3 regions of the Rhodococcus sp. GB-02 genome follow, and region 3 is predicted to be linked to each of the others. Evidence: riboswitches for the same ligand, from Rfam matches in the RefSeq annotation. Region 3 holds a riboswitch; each other region holds the start of a gene.
The links. A riboswitch is a leader RNA that binds a small molecule or an ion and turns the genes downstream of it on or off. The one in region 3 is predicted to bind S-adenosylmethionine.
Positions count from the first base shown of each region.

Region 1 (2,255 bases), 1.5 Mb from region 3:
CCGATGTTGGCGACGTGGCTGTGCAGTGTCAGGGCGTTGACGAACTTCTTGCCCGCATCGATCCCGCCGGGCAGCTCGAAGGTGACGATGGCGCCGGTTCCCTTGGGCATCAGCTGCTTTCCGCGTTCGAACCAAGGCGAGGAGGGAAGTCCCGCGTAGGAAACGGAGGCCACCTCGCCGTGGCCGTCGAGGAACTCGGCGACCTTCTGTGCATTGGACACGTGACGCTCGATGCGCAGGCTCAAGGTTTCGATGCCCTGCGCGATGAGGAACGCGTTGAACGGCGCCACGGCGGAGCCGAGATCGCGCAGCAGTTGGACGCGAGCCTTGAGTGCAAACGCCGGCGCGCCGAGGTCTGCGAAGGTGACGCCGTGGTAGCTGGGATCAGGCGTCGTGAAGTTCGTGTGGCGACCCTGCGTCCAATCGAAGGTGCCGCCGTCGACGATGACGCCGGCGATCGCGGTGCCGTGTCCGCCAAGGTATTTGGTGGCGGAGTGGACGACGATGTCGGCGCCGTGTTCGAGCGGGCGGAGCAGGTACGGCGTCGCGACAGTGTTGTCCACGATCAACGGAAGACCGTTCTCGTGGGCCAGCGACGAGATGCCGGGTAGGTCGAGAATGTGGTTCTTCGGATTGGCGATCGTTTCGCCGTAGAACGCCTTCGTGTTCGGGCGAATTGCTTCGCGCCACTGGTCGAGATCGTCAGGATCCTCGACGAACGTGACTTCGATGCCCAGCTTACGAAGGGTGTAATGCAGGAGGTTGTACGTGCCGCCGTACAGGTACGGGCTGGAGACGATGTGGTCGCCGGCCTCGGCGATGTTGAGGATCGCGATGGTCTCGGCAGCCTGACCCGAGGAGAGGAGGAGTGCGGCGACTCCGCCTTCGAGGGCAGCGATGCGCTGCTCGACGGCGTCCTGTGTGGGATTCATGATCCGCGTGTAGATGTTGCCCGGCTCGGCGAGGCCGAACAGTGCCGCAGCGTGATCGGTGCTGTCGAAGACGTAGCTGGTGGTCTGGTAGATCGGCAGAGCGCGCGCATTGGTGGCGGTGTCCGCTGTTTGCCCGGCGTGCACCTGCTTGGTCTCGAACGACCAGTTCGCGGTCGGATCAGAAGTTGCTGCGGCGTCGGCTGTGTTGTCGGTCATGATTTGTTCACTCCAGTGGTCTGACGGATAGATGTCGGACGGGGGCGAATGATCGCCGCCCCGTGCTGGGGTCTATCTACAAGTGCGACACATACTGAAATACCTCCGTGGGGCTCGGCCCGGTCTGGGGTCCGTCCCTGTCGGACCCGCGCTTGTCACCCGAATTGCGGTGGAACTGCGCGAGCAGATCCACGTCGGGAAACCTGGTCATCACCCGGGGCACCCCACCGCGGTTGGAGGGTTGCCGTCCAGCGAGCCGGGGCTTGACGCTGGCACTCATGACCAAGTCGGATTCTACCGGGAAGTGAGCGCAGTCCTGACGCGGGGCGAAATGTGAGCCGCAACCGCACGCGGGGCAGAGCGACGCAGCCCACTAGCAGGCAAAAGTTACTCGCGAGTAGAGACCGATGGGTGGACCTGCCGGTTGCAGCCTCACGGGTTAGCAGTACGCTTGTCTTGTTTGGGACTCATCTCCCGAGATCAGTCCACACCGTCTAGGTTTGATAATCGAACCGTTCGCGGACCCACTCACAAAGTGTGACCGCAACCGTGTAACCAGGGAAACTTCCTAGGAGGACGCGAAGCACCCATGTCCAAAATCAAGGTTGAGGGCACCGTCGTCGAACTCGACGGCGATGAGATGACGCGCATTATCTGGCAGTTCATCAAAGACAAGTTGATCCATCCGTATCTCGATGTGAACCTCGAGTACTACGACCTCGGTATCGAGTACCGCGACGAGACCGACGACCAGGTCACCATCGACGCAGCGCACGCGATCCAGAAGCACGGCGTCGGCGTCAAATGCGCCACGATCACGCCGGACGAGGCACGTGTCGAGGAATTCGGTCTCAAGAAGATGTGGCGTTCCCCGAACGGAACGATCCGCAACATTCTCGGCGGCACGATCTTCCGCGCACCGATCATCATCTCCAACGTTCCGCGACTCGTTCCGGGCTGGACCAAGCCGATCATCATCGGCCGTCACGCATTCGGCGACCAGTACCGCGCCACAGACTTCAAGGTCCCCGGCCCCGGCAAGGTGATGATCACCTACACGCCTGAGGACGGCAGCGCACCGATCGAGCACGAACTGGTCAACTTCCC
Region 1 covers NZ_JBPUKE010000001.1:2,386,289-2,388,543, forward strand. The annotation lists gene ACSW29_RS11270 (bifunctional o-acetylhomoserine/o-acetylserine sulfhydrylase) at 1-1,148, opposite strand, end outside; SAM riboswitch class IV at 1,292-1,432, opposite strand; gene ACSW29_RS11275 (NADP-dependent isocitrate dehydrogenase) at 1,738-2,255, shown strand, end outside.
Region 1: linked by a shared signal. The riboswitch ahead of ACSW29_RS11270 (bifunctional o-acetylhomoserine/o-acetylserine sulfhydrylase) and the one ahead of ACSW29_RS04360 (aminotransferase class V-fold PLP-dependent enzyme) in region 3 are both predicted to bind S-adenosylmethionine.

Region 2 (2,255 bases), 890 kb from region 3:
CGCCGTAGATGCCGACTGCAAAGGTGCCGGCGGTCAGGAGCATCAGCCTCTTGGTGGACAGCGCCGTTTCTTCGGTGGAGCGCTTCTTCGCCCACGCCTGGATACGTGGTTGGAGGAGCACAAGTGCGAGAGCCAGGATCAACAGCACCGGAACGATGGTCTCGAACAGTTTCTCGGGTAGGTGCATGAGCAACCACGAACCGAGGAGCGCGCCGGCGAGCGACGCCGGAATCTGCCATTTCAGACGATCCCCCTGTCCCGACAACTCACGCCGGTATCCCCACGTCCCTGAAACCCCGCCGGCGACGAGCCCGACTGCGTTGGACATCGTCGCGGTCACCGGCGGCATGCCGAAGGCGACCAGGGTGGGAAACGTGATCAGCGTTCCGCTGCCGACCACGGCATTGATCGCGCCCGCACCGATACCGGCCAACAAGATGAAGAAAGCGTCGATTCCACTCACTCCGCAGACGGTACGGCAGAGGAAAAGTCAGTCCGGACGGCGGTCCCGGTCTTGATTCGAACACTCCATTGAACACGGCGGCCAAGGCTTCGGGCACCGTTGGAATCAGTGCGATTTCAACGTGGAGAGACCTTCATTTCCCTTGCAGTGCAGGGAAATACAATATTTGACGACTCGGCATTTCGCGTCTAGTCTTTGCTCACCATCCAGAGCGACCGAGAGACCTGGCTCGTCGACGTCGCAGCAACCCCCCGAGTGATCGGGAGCGGGTGCTACCGCCAGGACCGATGGAAGGCATCACATGGGTTCCACTTCGCACGCTGCGCACAGGCGTCGTCACATCGATCTGTGCCGCACCGCTTCGTGTCACTGTCACTGACCGAACTGCCGTCGTCTTCGCAACTCGAGCACACCACCTCGAGAACACAGCTGCGTCCCCATTCCCTGAAAGGTCTATTCGTGATGTCCATTCCGTCAGGTAGTGCGCCGTGAGCGCGCCCACCGATGTCCGCCCCGACAAGTCGGTGGCCGAGCCGCAACTTCCCGACTCGGAACTTGTCGTTGCTCGTACCTGGCACCCGCTGCGCTGGTTGATCAGCGCAGTTGTGCTGGCATTGCTTGCTCAGTTCATTCACGGACTCGTCGTCAACCCGGGCTGGGACTGGCCTACGTTCGCGCAGTACTTCACTGCGAAATCAGTGCTTGCCGCGTTGTGGATGACGATCAAACTGACCCTGTGGGGGACGATCCTCGGATTCGGTCTCGGAGTGTTCCTGGCACTCGGCCGGTTGTCGAAGAACCCGGTCCTGCAGGTGATCGCCTGGACCTACATTTGGGCTTTCCGCTCGATTCCGCTCATCGTGCAGCTGCTCTTCTGGTTCAACATCACGTACCTGTACCAGACGCTTTCTCTCGGAATACCTTTCGGGCCGGAGTTCTTCACCTTCCAGGTCAGTGGTGTGATCGGCGGATTCACCGCAGCAGTTATCGGTTTGGCGCTACACCAGGCCGCGTACTCGGCCGAGATCATCCGCTCCGGAATCATCTCGGTCGATCACGGTCAGATCGAAGCTGCTCACTCGCTCGGTATTCCGCGCAGTCGACAGTTCTTCAAGATCGTTCTCCCGCAGGCGATGCGGGCGATCCTCCCCAATGCCGCCAACGAGGTCATCGGACTCTTCAAGGGAACGTCCATCGTCTCCACCATGGCGATCGCCGAACTGTTCTACCAGGTGCAGGTCATCTTCGGCCGCAACGGACGAGTTGTGCCCCTGCTGATGGTCGCCACGATCTGGTACATCATCCTCACGACGTTGCTCTCGATCGGTCAGTACTACGTTGAGCGCCACTACGCCCGTGGATCCGCCCGCGCTCTTCCTTTGACTCCGATACAGAAGGCTCGCAAGAAGTTCGACGAGATTCGTGATGCGCGTCTCGATTTTCCGAGAGGTGCGACCCGATGACCGCAGAGCTGGCCGAAGAGACGGTGTACGCCGTCGAAGCGCGCGGAATCCACAAGTCGTTCGGCGCGCTGGAAGTACTTGCCGGCGTAGATCTCCTGGTCCGCAAGGGTGAAGTGACCGTCATTCTCGGCCCGTCCGGTTCCGGTAAGTCCACCTTGTTGCGCACCCTCAATCACCTCGAGAAGGTCGACCGAGGGACCGTGCGGATCGACGGAGAACTGATCGGATACCGGCGCAAGGGAAATCGACTTCACGAACTGCGTGACCGAGAGATCCTGAAACAGCGTTCACACATCGGATTCGTGTTCCAGAACTTCAACCTGTTTCCG
Region 2 covers NZ_JBPUKE010000001.1:1,796,020-1,798,274, forward strand. The annotation lists gene ACSW29_RS08580 (sulfite exporter TauE/SafE family protein) at 1-463, opposite strand, end outside; SAM riboswitch class I at 663-757, shown strand; gene ACSW29_RS08585 (putative leader peptide) at 765-842, shown strand; gene ACSW29_RS08590 (amino acid ABC transporter permease) at 952-1,926, shown strand; gene ACSW29_RS08595 (amino acid ABC transporter ATP-binding protein) at 1,923-2,255, shown strand, end outside.
Region 2: linked by a shared signal. The riboswitch ahead of ACSW29_RS08585 (putative leader peptide) and the one ahead of ACSW29_RS04360 (aminotransferase class V-fold PLP-dependent enzyme) in region 3 are both predicted to bind S-adenosylmethionine.

Region 3 (2,255 bases):
CTCCGATGCCGTGTTCTGCGGAGAGGAATGCGGCGATTTCGCCCGCTTCGAATCCGTCGACGGTGAAGGTGACGATTCCGACGGCGTCCGGTGCGTCGTTCCACAGTCGCACGAGCGAGACGCCCTCGATGGCGGACAATCCGTCGGTGAGTTGCGCGGTGAGTGCCTTCTCATGCTCGGCGATGACGTCGAAGTCCAGGGCGTGCAGGGTTTCGCATGCGGTCGCGATGGCTGCCGCACCGAGCACGTTGGGGGAACCGGCCTCATGACGTGCAGGCGCGCAAGCCCATTCGGTGGACTCGACGGTCACCTCACGCACGGCGCCGCCGCCGGCGAGGTACGGCTGAGCTTCGTCGAGCCAGTCACGGCGTCCGACCAGTACGCCGGCGCCGAACGGCGCGTAGAGCTTGTGGCCCGAGAACGCCACGTAGTCGACGCCGCATTCCTGCAGGTCGATGCGACGGTGGGGAGCCAACTGAGCAGCGTCGACGAGAATACGTGCGCCGCAACGGTGCGCGATGTCGGCCAAGCGTGCAATCGGCAGGATCTCGCCGGTTACGTTGGAGGCGCCGGTGATTGCGAGCAGCGCAGCAGGCTTGGTGCACAGTTCACCGATCAGACGCTCGATCGTCTCTTCGATGGTGTCTGCGGCGGTGACGATACGAGCGTCGTTCCACGGCAACAGGTTTGCGTGATGCTCGACGTCGAGGACAACAGTGCTGCCGGGGACGCACTGGGCCAGCAAGTTCAGCGAATCGGTGGTGTTCCGGGTGAAGACGACGACCTGATCGTCGGCACAGTTCACGAAACGAGCAACGGATTCACGAGCGTTCTCGTAGGTGAGAGTGGAGATACGAGACGCGTAGCCGGCACCGCGGTGGACGCTGGCGTACGTGGGCAACAATTCGGCGATACGGTCGGTGACCTGGGCCAATGCCGGCGCGCTGGCCGCGTAGTCGAAGTTGGCGTAGGAGCATTCGCCGCCCTGAACCAATGGAACCTGCAGGTCAGCACCCGAAACCTTGGCAATCGCGGTGGTGCAGCAGGTGTCGGCACTCAATACAGCAGTCATCGAAGACAATCCTCACGTTCAAGGACTCGTTCGTCGGGTGATGGCCCCGGAAGAGTCCGCGCTTGCCGCATTCGTTTTCGAACGCAGCCGGGTCGTCACCCGGAGCACCCCACCGCGGAGGAGGGTTGCCGACCAGCAAGCCGGGGCTGAACACTGGTACTCGTGACCTGGCAACGAGGATGGCAGGAACGTCCCGTGCTTGTCAAGACGAAGCTGCGAAGGCCGTCTTCACCGCGTAATCGCCCGGCAGGCGAGGTGGAGTGCAAGCCTGGGTTTCCGGATCGGCCAGATCCACCGAGAGAAGGCGCTGAATTCGATCGATTCGACTCGATACGGTGTTGCGGTGCAAGCCCATTCGGGTTGCGGTGTGAGCCAGAGACGATTCTTCGTCGAGGTACGTCGAGAGAGTCTCGAGCAACTCTCCATTCGAATCTCGTAGCGGCGCGGGCCGTGTCGCGGCGGCAGGCTGAAACGTGTCGGCCCGCGTCCATGCCTCCACTGTGGGTTCCACTTGCGGGTTCCAATTGTGGGTTCCAACCGAGCTCGAGCTGCGCGAATACGCTCGGCGATCCTGCGCAGAACGCACAGATTTCACTACCGCACGATGCTAAGTATCCAAACTCCACCGATGGAGTTTGCCCCGGCAAGTCGTAATCGCGCCCGTTGTCATCCGCCGCCCCCGAAGATCTCATTTGACGACGTTTGCTGAGTCGAAACTGCAATCACATCTACTCCTCCTTCGAGTTCGCTTGTAACAAAACAACTCCCACGACCGAAAAGGTCGTTGAACCACAACAGCGAAGGGACGAAAGACTATGGGATCAGCAGACGTAATGGCCTGGCTCGCCGAGGGTTACCTCGCCGGCGATCCGGTTCGCTATCCGCTCTACGTCGGATCGATGTTCCTGGCAATGCCGTTCCAGCTGATCGGCGTAATTCTGGGTCACCCCTTCTGAGTCACCCCTTCCGAGTCACCCCTTCTGAATCGTCACATCAGGCCAGGGCGGCCGACGTAGAACGGCCAGAGTTGCGATCACCGCGGCCGCCAACCCGATGAACTCCCCCATCAAAGCCACCCTGGTGTGATCGACAGCCGGTGACCACGACGGCTCACCCTCGTGGATCGAGAACACTCCCACTGGCACCGGTATGGGGTCTCCGCGCCACCGCCGATGCAGACGCG
Region 3 covers NZ_JBPUKE010000001.1:906,728-908,982, reverse strand. The annotation lists gene ACSW29_RS04360 (aminotransferase class V-fold PLP-dependent enzyme) at 1-1,072, opposite strand, end outside; SAM riboswitch class IV at 1,126-1,240, opposite strand; gene ACSW29_RS04355 (helix-turn-helix domain-containing protein) at 1,275-1,583, opposite strand; gene ACSW29_RS04350 (hypothetical protein) at 1,888-2,028, shown strand; gene ACSW29_RS04345 (hypothetical protein) at 2,044-2,255, opposite strand, start outside.